Regions from separate parts of the Stenotrophomonas sp. GD03680 genome, predicted to be linked through region 2. Evidence: predicted binding sites of a transcription regulator. Region 2 holds the regulator's gene; each other region holds the start of a gene.

Region 1 (4,186 bases), on a different contig from region 2:
GGCGCTGCTGCTGCCAGGCATCGAGTGAATCGGAGGCCATCGCCGGCAGGGCGGCTGCCAGTAGCAGGGAGCTGGCCACCGCGAGTGCCAGCGGGCGTTGCAAGGGGGAACGGGAGCGGGACGAACGGCCATGCAGCGGGTGATTCATCAGGCAAACTTCCTTGATTGACGGTCTACCCAGCCGCTAACTGTCCTGAATGCGTTTCACCCCCAGCGATGTGACGGGAATTTTGTTAACGCGTTAATGTTTCGTGACGGAAGCCACACTTTTCGCACCTGTGCACGCGTCCCTGAAGATTGACGGTGTGCCGGCCGGTCGCGCAGTTTCGTTTTTGCCCCTCATTGAACAGGAACGTCATGGCTGTCAGACGCATCGTCGCCAACATCGCCACGCCCGATCCGGCGCGCGCCGCCGCGTTCTACGGTGGCATCCTCGGCATGCCGGTGGTGATGGATCATGGCTGGATCGTCACCTGCGCCGGGCAGGACACTGCACCTGCGCAGCTCAGTTTCGCCAGCGAGGGCGGATCGGGTACGCCGGTGCCGGACCTGTCGATCGAGGTGGACGATCTGGATGACGTTCTGCAACGGATCCGCAGCGCTGGCATCGACGTCGTGTATGGCCCCGTCGAGGAGCCATGGGGCGTGCGCCGGTTCTACGTGCGGGACCCGTTCGGGCGCCTGCTGAACCTCCTCAGCCACGGCTGAGGCGCGTCGCTCAGTCCTGCTGACCCGGTTCGTCGCGGCCCTGTGGACCTTGATCGGACTGCTGGCGCTGCTGTTGTGCGCGGGCGTGGCGTGCATGCCCGCCTTCGCGACCGATCGCGGCCATGTGCTGGCGATCGCGGCTGATGGCTTCGCCTCCTTTGCGGCCGGCAATGCGCGCCTCGGCGGGACTGAATTCATGGGCGTTGCCGGAGGCATGGGCGGCGCGCCCACCCTTGGCGGCGATCGCGCGCTGCATGCGCTGGTCCATCGACGCGAACCCGCGGTTGCTGCTGGCCATAGGGGATCTCTCTCGGCGTGGCGGAGCCTCATGCTTGCCGACGGCAGGCTAACGGTACGTCCGCAGATGGCGCGTGGTCTTCACGTTCTGCCTGCCTGTCGTTGACGCTGCACTTGCGCAGCGCCGCTATCGCCCTGGACACAGGCCACGCCTAGAATCGGTTCATCCCGGTAGCTCCCGGGCGCTGTTGAGTGAATGGACTCAATGAAGATTCTGTTGACCGGAAGTTCCGGGCGGATCGGGCGCGCGATCTTCGGCGCGTTGGCGGCCACCCATGAAGTCATCGGGCTGGATCGCAGCCCGTTCGCCACCACACGCATCATTGCCGATGTCACCAACACGAAGGCACTGGAGCGTGCCGTGCGCGGCGTGGATGCGGTGATCCACACCGCTGCGCTGCATGCACCGCATGTCGGGCTGGTGCCGGACACGGTGTTCCAGCAGATCAACGTGGAGGCGACCGCGCAGCTGCTGCGGCTGGCGCGTGACGCCGGCGTCGGACGCTTCGTGTTGACCAGCACCACCGCCCTGTATGGCCATGCCGTGGTGGCAGGCGGTTGTCGCTGGATCGACGAAGACACTGAACCCCTGCCCAGGACCATCTACCACCGCACCAAGCTGCAGGCCGAGGCGCTGGCCGAAGCCGCGGCATCGGAGGCGTTCGCCGTGCGCGTGCTGCGCATGGGCCGCTGCTTCCCCGAGCCTCCCGAGCGCATGGCGATGTTCCGCCTGCACCGGGGCCTGGATGCACGCGATGTGGCCAGCGCGCATGCCGCGCTGCTGCACAACGGGGGCGCACCGTTCCAGCGCTACATCGCCTGCGCGCCGACCCCCTTCCGGCGCGAGGACTGCCTGGAACTGGCCACCCAGCCACGCCGGGTGCTGGCGCGGCGCGCACCGCAGCTGCTGGCCGAGTTCGAGCGCCGCGGCTGGCCACTGCCGCTGAGCATCGACCGCGTGTACGACGGCAGCCGTGCGGTTGCGGTGCTGGGCTGGCAGCCGCGCTACGGTCCGGACGATGTACTGCAGCAGTACGCGGCAGGCAGCATCGAAGTGCTGCCACGCACGCAGTGGTTGAAGGACCGGGTGGTCGAGTAGGTTCGCCGCACGTATGAGCCATCCCAAACTGAGTGCATTCAGCTTGACGCAGGGCAACGGCTCAACCCCGCCGCGGAACGGCCGCTAACCCGGTGCGCCCTTGCGGTGCCGGGCATCGCCCGGCTCAGACAGGTCGCCGCGCGAGGGATCGCGCACCAGCGCGGCGCCAACGCGGTGCCGGATGTCCTGACCTGCCTTGCGGACCCTCCCATGCCGTCTTCCCGCTCCGCCGCTGCCCGTCGTCCGGGCAGCATCGCCCACAAGCTGATGCTGGGCACCGCTGCCATCGCGCTGTTGTGCTTCGGCCTGACCGCCTTTCTGATCTACCGCCAGGCCAGTGCCAGCCTGATCAACGCGTCGCGGCAGACCATGGCCAGCGAGGCGCATGCCGAAGCGCGCCAGGTTGCGGCCGATCTGGGCACCGCCTTCGCCAGCAACGATGCCATGGTCGAGGCCGTCCTGGCCCAGCGCGCGCGGGGCGACCAGCCTGATCGTGCCAGCCTGGCGGCCGTGCTCGGCGAACAGCTGCGCGCGCACCCGGAGTGGCTGGGCAAGAGCACCATGTGGGAGGCCGATGCCTTCGATGGCAGGGACGCGGAGTTCGTCAACAGCGAGGCCCATGACGCCACCGGTCGCTACATGAGCTACTGGGCCTGGCAGGATGGCAAACCGCAGCAGTCGGTGATGACCGACTACACCGAAACCGCCAGCGGGTCCGGTGACTGGTACATGGGGCCGAGCCGCGACAAGCTGCCCAAGGTGAGCGAGCCCTATGCCTATGAGATCGCCGGCCAGAAGGTGCTGATGAGCACCCTGAGCACGCCCATCGTGGAGAACGGCACGTTCCTCGGCGTGTTCACCGTCGATTTCTCGCTGGCGGCACTGCAGAAGCATCTGGCGACGCTTGCGCCGATGGGAGCAGGCCGCGTTGAACTGCTTTCGCCCAAGGGCGTAGTCCTGGCTTCGGCCGACGCCGCCGAGATCGGCAAGCCGCGCACCGATGCCTTCACCCGCGACATGCTGGCCGGAATCGCGGCCGACAGGACCGTCGAAGCGTTCGAGCCGGATGCCGCCGGCAATGTGCGCCTGTACGTGCCACTGCGGGTTGGCGATGCCCCGCAGCGCTTCGCGCTGGGTGTGGTGGTGCCGCATGCCATTATCGTGGCCGAGGCTCGCCAGCTGCTGTGGCTGACGCTGCTGGTCGGCGTGCTGGCCGCGCTGACATTGAGCGCCGGTGTCTACCTGCTGCTGCGTCACCTGGCGATCCGGCCGCTGGCGCAGGCGGTACGCATTGCAGGTGACGTGGGGGCGGGCAAGCTGGACACCGCGCTGCCGGCGCGCGGCAACGATGAGGTCGGGCGCCTGCTCGAGGCGATGCAGGGCATGCGGGGACAGCTGCAGGCTGTGATGGCGGCGCAGGCGGAGATGGCACGCCGCCATGATGCGGGCGAGCTCAGTTACCGGATGGACGCGGCGGCCTTCCCGGGGGAGTACGGTCGCATGGTGGCCGACAGCAATCAGCTGGTGGCGTCCAGCAATGCGGTCACCCAGCGGCTGGTGGACGTGATGCAGCGCTACGCGGTGGGCGATCTGAGCGTGGACATGGAGCCGCTGCCGGGCGAGAAGGCGGTGTTCACCGCCGCCATGGCCACCACCAAGAGCAACCTTGCGGCGATCAACGAGCAGATCCAGCAGCTGGCCGCCGCTGCTGCCGCCGGCGACTTTGCCGTGCGTGGTGACAGTGAGCGGTTCGAGCACGATTTCCGCCGCATGGTGACCACGCTGAACGCGATGATGCAGGCCAGCGACCACAACCTCGCGGCGCTTTCCACGCTGCTGCGCGCCATCGCCGCCGGCGACCTCAGTGCACGCATGCAGGGCGACTTCCATGGTGTGTTCGCGGTGATGCGCGACGATGCCAACAGCACCGCGCAACAGCTGACCCATATCGTCGGCCAGATCCAGCAGTCAGCGGCGAGCATCCGCCTGGCGGCCGGCGAGATCGCCGCGGGCAACAGCGATCTGTCGCGTCGCACAGAACTGCAGGCGGCCAACCTGGAAGAAACGGCAGCGTCGATGGAG
Region 2 (4,186 bases):
GATGCTGACGTAGTCGCCTTCCTGCTGGGCCGACAGACGCACGTGGCCCATGCGTGGCTTGCCCTGTGCTTCGCGCAGATCGGGCATCTCCACACCATGGTCGATGGCGTTGCGGACCAGGTGCACCAGCGGGTCGGCCAGGGCCTCGACCAGGTTGCGGTCAAGCTCGGTTTCGGCGCCGACCAGCTCCAGGTCCACTTCCTTCTTCAGCGAGCGGGCAACATCGCGGGCGACCTTGGGGAAGCGCGAGAACACCTTGCCGACCGGTTGCATGCGCGTGCGCATCACTGCCGACTGCAGGCGCGCGGTGGCGATGTCCAGGGTCGACACGGCGCGGTCCAGTTCCTCGTCGCGCAGGCGCGCACGCAGGGTCTTGAGACGGTTGCGCGACAGCACCAGCTCGCCGATCAGGTTGACGATCGCATCCAGCCGCTTGGTATCCACGCGCACGGTGTGCTCCGCCTCGGCCACCGGCTTGTTGGCCGCGGGCTTGGCAGCGGCGGCCGCGGGGCGCGGTGCGGGCAGTGCAGGCGCAGGCGGAGCAGCCACGGGTTTCGCGCCCGGGGCGGCGCCGCCGTGCAGCTGGTCCAGCAGGGCTTCGAACTCATCCTCGCTGATCAGGCCATCGTCGGCCTTGGTAGGCGTCGCCACCGCGGTGGGGGCGTTGCTGCCGTGCAGCTGATCGAGCAGGGCCTCGAACTCGTCGTCGGTGATCAGGTCACCGGCAGCGGGCGCGGCCGCTGCGGGAGCGGCGGCGGCCGGCGCAGCAGCGCCGTGCACGTCGAACTGGGCGATCAGGTCCGGCGGGGCATAGCCGGGTTCGTTGCCGGAAGACACGGCATCCAGCATCGATTGCAGGTAGTCCAGTGATTGCTGTGCGGCATCGAAGTGATGCGGCTGCAGCACCGCCTGGCCAGCGCGGACGGCGCCCAGTGCCTCTTCGGCGGCATGGCACAGCTCGACCATGGCGGTGATGCCGAGGAAGCCGGCGCCGCCCTTGAGCGTGTGATAGCCACGGAACACGGCGTTGAGCTGGTCGGCGTCCTGCGGCGCCTGTTCCAGCGACACCAGCTGTTCGCCGAGGCGATCCAGGATTTCCTGTGCCTCGATGATGAAATCGGCGGTGATGTCGTCGGATACCGCGCTCATGCTTACAGTCCCAGGTCCGACAACAGGTCGTCGGCGTCGTTCTGAGAGACCGCGTGGCGGTCCAGTCCCTTCAGTGCCGGTCCGGCCAGCGCCGGATCGGTGCGATGCTGCTCCGGTGGCAGGCCCAGCGCGCCAAAGCCTTCGTGCACGCGGCGGACGATGCCGACCACGCGACGGATGATCTGTCCGGTCAGGTCCTGATAGCTCTGGGTCAGGGCAATCTCGGTCAGGTTGTGGCGGATGCGTTCCAGCTGCGCATCCTGCCCCGGCTGCAGGCCTTCGGCGCGCAGCTGTTCGGTGAGGCTGCGGCACTCTTCGGCCAGGTCCAGGGTGCGGTGCGTGGCCTGTTCGGTCATCGCCACCACATGGTCCAGGCGCGCGCAGGCGTCGTCCAGCTCGCCCGCCTCGCTGGGGACGGTCGGCAGTTCGCCCAGGGCCTGGCCCAGTTCGCGGGCCAGCCGTGACAGGCCGCTCATCATCGGCTGCGTGCGTGCGGCCACCAGGGCGTCGATGCGCTGGCGCCAGGCGCTCTCGTCGCCGGATTCGAGCGCGTCGAGGGCTTCCTGCAGGCGCAGGGCGAGAGCGTTCTTGTCGACCGTGGCGTCCATCAGGCGCTGGCCGCCAGGCGTTCGAAGATCTTGCCCAGTTTCTCTTCCAGCGTCTGCGCGGTGAACGGCTTGATGATGTAGCCGTTCACGCCGCTCTGCGCCGCTTCGATGATCTGCTCGCGCTTGGCCTCGGCGGTGACCATCAGCACCGGCAGGGTCTTGAGCTTGGCATCGGCGCGGATCGCCTTGAGCAGTTCGATACCGGTCATCACCGGCATGTTCCAGTCGGTGACCACGAAGTCGAACGGCTGGCTCTGCAGCATCGACAGTGCGGCATGCCCGTCCTCGGCTTCGGCGGTGTTGGTGAAGCCCAGATCGCCCAGCAGATTCTTGACGATGCGACGCATGGTCGAGAAGTCGTCGACGATCAGGATGCGCATGTTCTTGTTCAAAGCGGAGTTCCTTTGTTGTTCAGTCGCCCGCGGTGGCCGTGGCCGCCGCAGGCATGTTCATTCTTCAAGCCCGGCATCCGCAGCCTCGAAGATCTTCAGCCGGCCGCGCAGGCGCAGCACGGCCTGGCCGTGGATCTGGCAGACGCGCGATTCGCTCACGCCGAGCACCGCGCCGATCTCCTTCAGGTTCAGCTCCTGCTCGTAGTACAGCGAGAGCACCAGCTGTTCGCGTTCGGGCAGATGGCCGATGGCCTTGCCCAGTTCGCGGCCGAATTCGCCACGTTCCAGGACCTGCTGCGGTGTGGGTCCGCCCTGGGCGACGGTGTCCAGCTCGCCCTGGTCTTCGATGCGCGACTCCAGGCTCAGCACCTGGCCGCGCGAGGCGTCCTCCATCAGCCGTAGGTATTCGGGCAGTGGCATGTCCATGGCCGCCGCCACCTCGGTGGCACTGGCTGCACGGCCCGTGGTCTGCTCCAGGCGGCGGATGGTGGCGGCCGCATCGCGGGCGCGCCGATGCACCGAGCGCGGTACCCAGTCGCCACGGCGGATCTCGTCGATCATCGAGCCGCGGATGCGGATCGAGGCATAGGTCTCGAACGAGGCACCCTGGTCGGCGTCGTAGCTGCGCGAGGCTTCGATCAGGCCCATCATGCCGGCCTGGATCAGGTCGTCCACTTCGACGCTGGCCGGCAGGCGTGCGGCCAGGTGATGGGCGATGCGCCGCACCAGGTCCGAGTGCTGGGCGATGACCTCGGTCGCCGCCGAGCGCTGGACTTCCCTGTACTGGGCCGCGCCTTTCATGCTGCCACCCCGCGTTGCTTGAGGATGCGCTCGAGGAAGAATTCAACGCCACCGCGTGGCTCGGTGGGGGCCTGCCAGCGGGCGGTGCGACGGGCGATCTCGGTGATCGCCAGCGCCGCCGGGCTTGATGGATAGGCCTTCACCACCGGCTGCTGGCGCTGCACCGACAGGCGCAGCCAGTCATCCTGCGGCACGCAGCCCAGGTAGTTCAGCGAGACATCGGCAAGGAACTTCTCGCAGACCCGGGTCAGCTTTTCATACAGCACGCGGCCCTCGTTGGGGTCGCGCACCATGTTGGCCACCACCTGGATGCGGTCCACGCCGCGCTCGCGCGACAGCACCTTGATCAGTGCGTAGGCGTCGGTGATCGAGGCCGGCTCGTCGCAGACCACGACAACGGTGTCCTGTGCGGCCTGGCAGAAGGTCAGTACGCCATCGGTGATGCCGGCGGCGGTGTCCACCACCATGATGTCCAGCTCGCGTTCCAGTTCGGAGAACACGTTCACCAGGCCGATGTGCTCGGCCGGGGCCAGCTCGGCCATGTGCCGCCGACCGGACGCGGCCGGCACCACCAGCACGCCGTTCGGACCTTCGACGATCACGTCTTCCAGCGAGCAGCGGCCGGCGACCAGATCCGCCAGGGTGTGGGTGGGATTCAGCCCCAGGATCACGTCGATGTTGGCCAGGCCCAGGTCGGCGTCGAGCAGCAGCGTGCGCTTGCCCATGCCGGCCAGCGCCACGGCCAGGTTGGCCGAGACGTTGGTCTTGCCGACGCCGCCCTTGCCGCCGGTCACGGCGATGGTGCGCACAGGGCCGAGCGGCTCGCTGCGGGTGGCCGACAGCGGGAAGGTCTTGGTCAGCTTGGCGTACTCACGCGACGGCATGGTTCAACTCCGGGTTGCAGGGCATATCGGCCGCTCGGCGCAAATCTTCAAGGCGAAGTACAAGATTGGCCGCACTGGCCCGGTGCAGGTCGTCCGGAACGTCCTGGCCATCGGTCACCCAGGTGATCGGCAGCGCGTGGTCCACCGCGACCGACAGGGCGTTGCCGAAGCGGCCGGTCTCATCCAGCTTGCTCAGCACCAGGCCCTGCAGGTTGGCCGCGCCGAAGCGGCGCACCACCTCGTCCATGTCGCCGAAGCTGGTATTGGCCGGCAACACCAGCAGGGTGCGGACCTGGCGGGCGGCACGCAGCCACTGCAGCTGGGCGGCCAGGGCGCGGTCGCGCGGGCCCAG
Region 3 (4,186 bases), on a different contig from region 2:
ATCCGGATGGCGCATGGGCCGCGTGGTTTGCCCTGATCGGGCAGAGCCCCCCTTCGCGGTTCGTGGCGGTGCTCGACGATTCGGAAGCGCATCACCGTGCAGCGCTCGATGGTGTCGGTGTGGCCCTGGGCCGGCTGACGCGCGCGCGCCTGCTGCTGGATTCCGGCCAGCTGGTCGCGTTGTCGGAGCAGCGGCTGAAAACGGCCTGGCCGCACTGGCTGGTGTATCCGCAGCGCTCGGCGCGCCACCGTGGATTCCTCGCTTTCCGTGAGTGGTTGCATGCGCAGGCCAGCGAGCATGCGCGGCACATGGAGACGCAGGGCTGATCCGGCCTGGCGCACGCAGCCACCTGTCGCGTGCTGCGGGTCACTGCTGCGTCATCGCACCAGGGTGACCGCCTGTCCGGAACGTGCGAAAGCGTCCTCGAGCAAGGGCCCTGCCTTGATCGCCTCGACCTCGTCGAACAGGGCCCGCAGGGCGGCAGCGGGGCGCGCTGCAGGTGCGGCCACGGCCTGCTGGATCGCAGTGAAGCGGTCGGCGAGCACGCGGTGTCCCGGATGCTGCAGTGCCCAGGCCTGCAGCGGCTGGCGCACGCCAGCGGCGGCATCCAGGCGCCGTGCGTCAAACAGATCGATGGCCGTCGCCGACGTGTCGGCACGCTCGATCGTGGCGTGCCGCAGTTCCCGGCTCAGGAACAGATCGTAGGCGGCACCGCGGCCAACGGCGATACGCAGCCCATCGCGATCCAGATCGGCCACCCGCCGCGCGGGACTGTCCTCGCGCACCAGGTAGGTTCCTTCGATCTCCACATACGGTGCACTGAAGGCGATGCGGTCGGCACGTGCCGGATCGATGGCGAGAAAGGCCAGGTCCCATGCGTCGTCGGCTGCCGCCGCGACCACCGATGCGGCCGCATCGTGACAGGTGAATCGCGCCTGCACGCCCATCCGCTGCGCCAGCGCGGTGGCCAGCTCCACCGAGGGGCCGCGCGGCGATCGTGCGTCGCCCTGCGCAAGGACCGGATTCCCCAGATTGATGGCGACGCGCAGATGGCCCAGTGGCGCCAGTGCACTTCGGTGATCGGCCAGGGTCATGCAGCGCTCCGCGAAGGGTGGGCAGGCCAGCATGCCCGCAACGATGCGCACGGAATGTCAGGGCGGCGCCATCCTGCGACGATGAACCCCATCGCGCATGTCGAGATTCCGGCCAGCGACCTGGCTCGCGCCATCGCCTTCTACCAGCAGTGGCTGCAGGTGCGCATCGATGCGCCGGTCCAGCTGCACGGCTGCCGCGGCCCGGCAGATGCCGGCCACTGGCGGGTGGCCGAGATCTGCGACAGCGAGGGCAACCGCATTGCGCTGCAGGCGCCGGTGACGCCGTAACCCGGGCACCGTGCCGCGCGGTGCTACCGTGATGCGGCGTGCGAGCGCTGCAGCCAATCGGTGATCGCCGGATCGAGCCGCGCATCGTCCGGCACGCGCAGGCCGAATGCCGACTGCAGGACGTCGCGCACGTCGGCGGCATCGCGCAGCGGACGCTTGAGCGGCGCCTGCCCGGGGCGGTACTCGGTGTAGTTGCCACTGCCGATGGTGCGCCGCCAGTCCGGGCCGGCCAGTGACGCGCGCAGCTGGCCGGGGAAACCCGAATCCGGGTGCGTGCACACGTACCAGTTGGCCACCACGTTGTCGATCGGCGCTGGCGGCCGCAGGTCGAAGCGGTACATCGCCCGCCATGCGTCGCCCGCCTGGGCGGAAAGCACGAAGTCGTCTTCACCCGCCAGCTGCTGAAGCTGGAAAGACTCGTGCGGCGTGGCCTGCGGCGCCGTTTCGTACAGCCGCAGCGGCACCGTCGGCGTCAGGCCACCGAAGCCGGCATCGACCAGCCAGTCCTCTCCCTCCACGTGCACGCGCAGCAGCAGGTGGGTACGCGCCGTCGGGGCATTGTCCTGTGCCGCCAGCAGCACGCGCGCGCTCAGCGGCTGTGCGTCGAAGCCCACTGCCTGCAGGAGCGCCAGCAGGCCGCCGTTGAGTTCAAAGCAGTAACCGCCGCGCTGCTGGTCGAGCAGCTTGTGCTGCACGCTGTCCAGATCGATCGGCACCGCGTCGCGCAGCAGGCTGCTGAGGGTTTCAAAGGGGAGCAGGGCGTTGTGGCGCTGCACCAGCAGGGTCAGTCCGGCAAGGTCCAGCGACGGCGGAGCATCCAGTTGCAGGCGCTGCAGATAACGGGGGACGTCGAGCGGGGTCATGGCGAGGGCGGCAGGTGGGAAGAATCCCACTGTGCAACCGCAACCGGGGTTGAGGTCAAGCGCGGGCGCCGTGTCACGTCTCCGTCGCCTGGGGCCGGTACAAAGAGCGCAACCGGCACGGTGCGTGCCACAGCGTCGGCAATGTGCCTAAAGTTGTCGCCGGTCAGGCCGATACAGGTGCGTCCTTCCGCCTGGAGTCTGTGATGTCGGCCGTCGTCCCCCTTCGGTCCCTGCGCACCCGTCTCATCGCGATGCGCTCGGCGCTTCCACGCCTGCTGGTCTGGCTGCAGCCGCATCGGCTCAGCGTGGCCAACAAACTCAAGGCCACCCTGCTGGTCTGCGGCGCGGGCCTGGTGGCGATCGCCGCCGTCCATGCCTGGACCGGCCATGCCAGCAGCCAGGCCGCACGCAGCCAGGCCAGTTACCAGCGTGGCAGCGATCTTGCCGCACGCCTGGCGACGCGGGTGGCGGAGGCGCGTCGCCTGCAGACCCAGTATGCACGCAGTTTCGACGATGCTGACCGCAGCCAGCTGCAGGCGGCCCAGCAGGCATTGCAGGTCGATCTGAAGGCGCTCAGGGCGATGCCGATGGATGCCGGTCGCCGCAAGGCATTGCAGGCGCTCACCGAGGCCGCCGAGGGATTCTCGCAGGGAGTGGCTGCGCTGTTCGAACGTGTGGACGAGATGGGGCGGGGTGATGCCGGCCTGGCTGCACAGCTGCAGCAGGCCGCCGATGCCCTGCAGCAGCGGGTGAATGGCCTGGACCGGCCGGCACTGGCGCTGCACCTGCAGAAGATGCGGCGCCAGGAAGCGCTGCTGCTGCTCGATGGCGATTCGACTCATGCCGACCGCGCCAGCGAAGAGAAGCTGCCGTTCGATCTGGCGCTGGCGGGGTTGCCGCCCGACGTGCAGGAGGCGCTCCGCACCGGCATGGACGCCTATCAGTCGGCACTGCTCGGCTACACCGCTGCCCGCGTCGGCCTTGATGTGGAGACGCAATCGCTGCTGGAGACCGCTGCCGGCGTGGCGCCCGCGCTCGCCGCCTTCCAGCAGGCACAGGTGAATGCGCTGGCCCTGGCGCAGGCGCGGCAGCAGGCCGGTGCACGCACCATGAGCGTGCTGTTCGCCCTTACCCTGCTGCTGGTGGCCGGCGTGCTGATCACCAGCCTGCTGCTGGTGCTGCGCGCGGTGCGCAGGCCGATCCAGGACACCCTGCGGTTCGCCAGCGACATCGCCGATGACCGGCTCGATACCACGTTGCGCGTGCACAACGCCAACGACGAGATCGGCCAGCTGGCACAGCGCTTGGTGGACATGCAGCAGCGGCTGCGTGCGCGCATCGAGACCGAGCGTGCGATGGCCCGTGGCAACACGCGCGTACGCCAGGCCCTGGACTGCGCGCAGACCGGGCTGATGGTGGTCGATGCCGAAGGCCAGGTGGCCTACGCCAATCCTGCGTTGCGGCACGTGCTGGGCCTGCAGGCCGACGCGCTGGTCGGCACTGACGCGCGGGACCTGCATCCGGCCCTGGCCGGCCTGGTCGACGCGCGCCACCGCCAGGAGCGGGAAATCAGTCATGCCGGTGTGCGCTATCAGTTGATCGCCAATGCCATCGTCGATGACGACCAGTTCCTGGGCGTGGCGCTGGAGTGGCGCAGCCGTGCGCTGGAAACGCTGCTGGAGACCGAGGTGGCGGCACTGGTCGACGCTGCCGCGCAGGGTGACCTGCACGGCCGCATTTCGCTGCAGGGCAAGCACGGTTTCGTGCATACGCTGTCCACCAGCATCAACCGCCTGCTGTCCACCTTTGAAACCAACCTGGGGGACCTGCAGGCATTGCTGGCGGCGTTGGCCCGCGGGGATCTCAGCGTGCGCATGGAAGGTGAGCTGCAGGGCGTGTTCGCACGCATGCGCGACGACGCCAATGCAACCGTCGCACAGC
Region 4 (4,186 bases), on a different contig from region 2:
TCGACATCGACCACTTCAAGCGCCTCAACGATACCTACGGACACCCGGAGGGCGATCGCCGCCTGCAGGCGGTGGCCGCGATCATCGATGGCTGCCTGCAGCGCGGTGACGACCTGCTCGCCCGCTACGGCGGCGAGGAATTCATCGCTGCGTTGCCTTCCTCCGACGTGGCCCATGCGATGGCCATGGGCGAGCGCATCCGCGTGGCGGTCGAAGACGCCGCGCTGCCGTCCGGCCCGTCCAGCGTAACCGTCAGCATCGGCGTGGCATGGTTGGCTGCCGATGCTCGGCAGGAACCGGACAGCGTGGTCGAACGTGCGGACCAGGCCCTGTACCGGGCCAAGCGCGCGGGCCGCAACTGCGTCCGCGGCGAGGCTTTGCCGGAACGTACAGCGGCCCCTGCCCTGCGCGCCTAGACCACGCGCAGGGTCGGCACGCCATGCTGCAGGGCAGCGCCGCCCGCCGCCCCCTGCACACGGAATCCGGCGACGGTCTGCAGCAGGTGGGCCGACTGTTCTTCCATGCTGCGCGCCGCGGCGGACGCTTCCTCGACCAGCGCCGCGTTCTGCTGGGTTCCCTGGTCGATCAGGTCCACCGCGTGGTTCATCTGCTGGATGTCATCGCTCTGCTGCTGCGAGGCGCTGCTGATCTCGGTGACCAGGTCACTGACCCTGCGCACGTTGAGTACGATCTCGTCCATCGTGCGGCCAGCACTTTCCACCTGCGCCGTGCCCGCACCGACATTGGCCACCGATGTGTCGATCAGCTGCTTGATCTCCTTGGCGGCGCTGGCCGAGCGCTGCGAAAGTTCGCGGATCTCGGTGGCGACGACCGCGAACCCACGGCCGTGCTCGCCGGCACGGGCCGCCTCCACGGCAGCGTTCAGCGCCAGGATGTTGGTCTGGAATGCGATGCCGTCAATCACCCCGATGATGTCGACGATGCGACGCGAGGAGGCGTTGATCAAGGCCATCGTCGCCACCACCTCGTGCACCACGCTGCCGCCGCGCGCAGCCACCTCCGCTGCGCCGCCGGCCAGCTGGCTTGCCTGGCGCGCATTGGCCGCCGTGCGCTGCACCGTATCGGCCAGGCCCTTCATGGACACGGCGGTTTCTTCCAGCGAGGCCGCCTGCTGTTCGGTGCGCTGCGACAGGTCGCTGTTGCCCTGCGCGATTTCGGTCGCGCCGACCGCGATGGTATCGGCAGCGAACTTGATCTGGCCGATGATGCCCGCCATGGCTTCGACCAGCGCGTTGACGCCATCGCACAGCTCGGCGATGGGGCCACTCTTGTCGGCAATGGCGACGGTGCGGGTCAGGTCGCCCTGCTTGGCCGCCGCCACGACCTCCCGGGTCTGCGCCACCGCACGCTGCATGGCCTGGTTCTCATGCACCTGCGCGGTGATGTCGGTAGCGTATTTGACGACCTTGAACGGCCTGCCGTTGCCATCCAGGATGGGGTTGTAGGAGGCCTGGATCCAGATCTCGCGGCCGCCCTTGCCGAGCCGCCGATACTGCCCGGCGTCGTACTCGCCGCGCCCGAGCTTTTCCCAGAACCGGCGGTACTCGGCGCTGTCGCGAAGCTCGGGCTCCACGAACAGCGCATGGTGTTGGCCGCGCACCTCTTCCAGGCTGTAGCCGGTGGCGGCGAGGAAGTTGGCGTTCGCCGAGAGAATGTGCCCGTCCAGGCTGAACTCGATCACCGCCTGCGACTTGTCGATGGCGGCAAGCTGCCCCGCCGAGTCCGCGGCCTGCAGCTTCTGCGCGGTGATGTCGGTCGCGAACTTGACGACCTTGAAGGGCCGGCCCTGCGGGTCCAGCACCGGGTTGTAGGAGGCCTGGATCCAGATTTCGCGCCCGCCCTTGCCCAGCCGTCGGTACTGTCCGGCGTCGAACTCGCCACGTCCCAGCCGGGCCCAGAAGTCCCGATACTCGGCGCTGGACGCCTGATCGGGATCGACGAACAGCGAATGATGCCTGCCCTGGATTTCGTCCAGACGATAACCCACCGCCTGCAGGAAGTTGTCGTTGGCCTGCAGGATGGTGCCATCCAGATCGAATTCGATCACCGCCTGCACGCGATGCAGTGCGGCCACCTGGGCGGCCAGCTCGGCATGACCGCGATCGCTGTCGACCCTGCCGGGCCGAGGCTGTCCCGCCAGCGCCCCCAGCAGGGAACGCCACGGCGACCAACGGGTGTGCAGCTCGGCTGGCGCCTGTGCGCCTGCCGTAAGGCCTGGAATGAGCATTGTCTGATCCTCGGTGTCCGGTAAGCGGTTGCGATCCGCCAGGCGGGATGCCCGACGGCGACATCAATTGCTTGGACTACAGGTGCCGGCAGGCACCTCTCGAGCAACGGGCAAGAACATCTGGGGGCGGGTGCGATCGACATCCGGGAGCGGCGGAACACACTGCGCGGGCCGCCCGACAGGGCAGCCTGGGGTCCTGCAGCGGGTGACGGGAGCGGGATCCAGTGAGGTTATCGGCACCTCCGTTCCGGGCTTTAGGCCCCTCCGCAGCGGGCCCTGTCCAGCCCCCTCCCCCCTGCAGCGCCTGACGGCGCCCTCGATGCAGCCTGCAACGAAAAGGTTGCCATGACCATCGGGGCTGTCGGCAAGGGGGTGGACAGGCAAGGATGCGCCCACCACGGACCGTCCATCGACACGGAGATCGCATGTTTTCACGCCTGGCTGCTCTTTTCGCCCTCGGCCTGTGCAGCAGCGGCGCGCTGGCCGCCGATGCAGGCTATCGGCCGAGTTTCAACCCCGCACAGCTCAAGGGCCCGCCCGCCGGCCGCGTCAACGAAGTGCTGGTGCTGGGCTCACCGCACCTGTCCGGCCTGCCCCCGACCTTCCAGCCGGCAATGCTGGAGCCGCTGCTGCAGCGCCTGCAGGCATGGCGGCCGACGGCGATCGCGGTGGAGAACCTGTCCGGACTGCAATGCGATTTCATGCGCCGCAATCCCGCCCGCTATGCCGAGAGCGTGGAAAGTTACTGCGTCGATCCTGCACCTGCCCAGGCCGCCACCGGTCTGGATGTTCCAGCGGCCAACGCCGAAGTCGATCGCGTACTGGCGGCATGGCCCGCTACACCGACGCACGCACAGCGTCGCCGGCTGGCCGCACTGTTCCTGGCCGCAGGTGAGAACGGCTCCGCGCTGGTGCAGTGGCTGCGCCTGCCGGCGCAGGAGCGTCGCGCCGCAGACAGCCTGTCACCGCAACTGGTGCAGTTCCTCGACAAACGCGCCGTGCGACGCAACGAAGTCAGCCTGATCGCGGCCGAGCTTGCCGCACGCCTGGGCCTGGAACGCCTGTGGGCAGTCGATGACCACACCGCTGATTCGCCCACCCCTGCGGCACTGGAGAAGGCGGCTGGCGAAGCCATCATGAACGCCTGGAACAATCCCGCCAGCAAGGCACGACGGGCCGCCGATACGGCCCTGCACGCCGAACTCGGCAGCACGGATGGCCTGCTGGCGCTCTATCGGAACTACAACGCGCCCGACACCATCGCCCAGGTCTACAACAGCGATTTCGGCGCGGCCCTGGTCGAACCATCGCCAGAAGGCTTCGGCCGCAACTACGTCGGCTACTGGGAAACCCGCAACCTGCGCATGGTCGCCAATATGCGCGAGGTGCTGGGCCAGCACCCGGGCACCCGCATGCTGACCCTCGTCGGCGCCTCGCACAAGGGCTACTACGAGGCCTACCTCAACCAGATGCACGACGTGCGGCTGGTTGATGCCAACAGCGTGCTGGACTGAGCGCCAGGGCTAGCAGGGGGCCGGCGCATCGCCGCGCCGCGACCGCCACAGCAGCACGCAGGCGACCACGATCGCACCCAGGGTCAGTATCAGCAGCACCACCACGCCGCCCTGTAGGGTGGGCAGCAGCGCCTGCGCCCGGGCATCGCCGTGCAGTTGCTCCAAACGCAGGCAGGCGGCTACCGCCAGCCACCAGCCGACCATCGCCGGCGCGAAGGCACGCAGGGCATCCGGGGTCCAGAAACGCATGTCGTTCTCCAACGGGGTGGGTGTGCGCGCAGTATTCGCGGCCGCCCTCTCACAGACTGAGATCAGCCGCCACCGGCGTCGCTGTCCACGCCCTCAGCCGGCCATTCGCCGGCTTCCCCCTGCACCTGCACGTTGTTGCGTCCCATTGCCTTGGCCCTGTAGCACTGCGCATCGG

What was found. The regulator FliA, encoded in region 2, starts transcription of late flagellar genes. The targets are predictions, from matches to a motif close to TAAAGTTTNNCNNNCNNNGGCCGATAA.
Region 1: a site for FliA is predicted at 2,166-2,192, ahead of N5J29_RS00830 (methyl-accepting chemotaxis protein). Genes of this name have one in related genera too.
Region 3: a site for FliA is predicted at 2,394-2,420, ahead of N5J29_RS00215 (methyl-accepting chemotaxis protein). Genes of this name have one in related genera too.
Region 4: a site for FliA is predicted at 2,479-2,505, ahead of N5J29_RS11105 (methyl-accepting chemotaxis protein). Genes of this name have one in related genera too.

Annotation. Positions count from the first base shown of each region.
Region 1 covers NZ_JAOCKC010000001.1:177,492-181,677, forward strand. The annotation lists gene N5J29_RS00810 (autotransporter serine protease) at 1-148, opposite strand, end outside; gene N5J29_RS00815 (VOC family protein) at 358-708, shown strand; gene N5J29_RS00820 (hypothetical protein) at 719-1,006, opposite strand; gene N5J29_RS00825 (NAD(P)-dependent oxidoreductase) at 1,211-2,104, shown strand; gene N5J29_RS00830 (methyl-accepting chemotaxis protein) at 2,315-4,186, shown strand, end outside.
Region 2 covers NZ_JAOCKC010000011.1:16,308-20,493, forward strand. The annotation lists gene N5J29_RS12970 (chemotaxis protein CheA) at 1-1,149, opposite strand, end outside; gene N5J29_RS12975 (protein phosphatase CheZ) at 1,152-1,757, opposite strand; gene cheY (chemotaxis response regulator CheY) at 1,757-2,149, opposite strand; gene N5J29_RS12985 (RNA polymerase sigma factor FliA) at 2,207-2,950, opposite strand; gene N5J29_RS12990 (MinD/ParA family protein) at 2,947-3,834, opposite strand; gene flhF (flagellar biosynthesis protein FlhF) at 3,821-4,186, opposite strand, start outside.
Region 3 covers NZ_JAOCKC010000001.1:43,284-47,469, forward strand. The annotation lists gene N5J29_RS00195 (LysR substrate-binding domain-containing protein) at 1-326, shown strand, start outside; gene N5J29_RS00200 (transporter substrate-binding domain-containing protein) at 378-1,094, opposite strand; gene N5J29_RS00205 (hypothetical protein) at 1,176-1,382, shown strand; gene N5J29_RS00210 (arylamine N-acetyltransferase) at 1,406-2,245, opposite strand; gene N5J29_RS00215 (methyl-accepting chemotaxis protein) at 2,449-4,186, shown strand, end outside.
Region 4 covers NZ_JAOCKC010000007.1:142,471-146,656, forward strand. The annotation lists gene N5J29_RS11100 (GGDEF domain-containing protein) at 1-416, shown strand, start outside; gene N5J29_RS11105 (methyl-accepting chemotaxis protein) at 413-2,248, opposite strand; gene N5J29_RS11110 (DUF5694 domain-containing protein) at 2,674-3,762, shown strand; gene N5J29_RS11115 (hypothetical protein) at 3,772-4,011, opposite strand; gene N5J29_RS11120 (PAS domain S-box protein) at 4,074-4,186, opposite strand, start outside.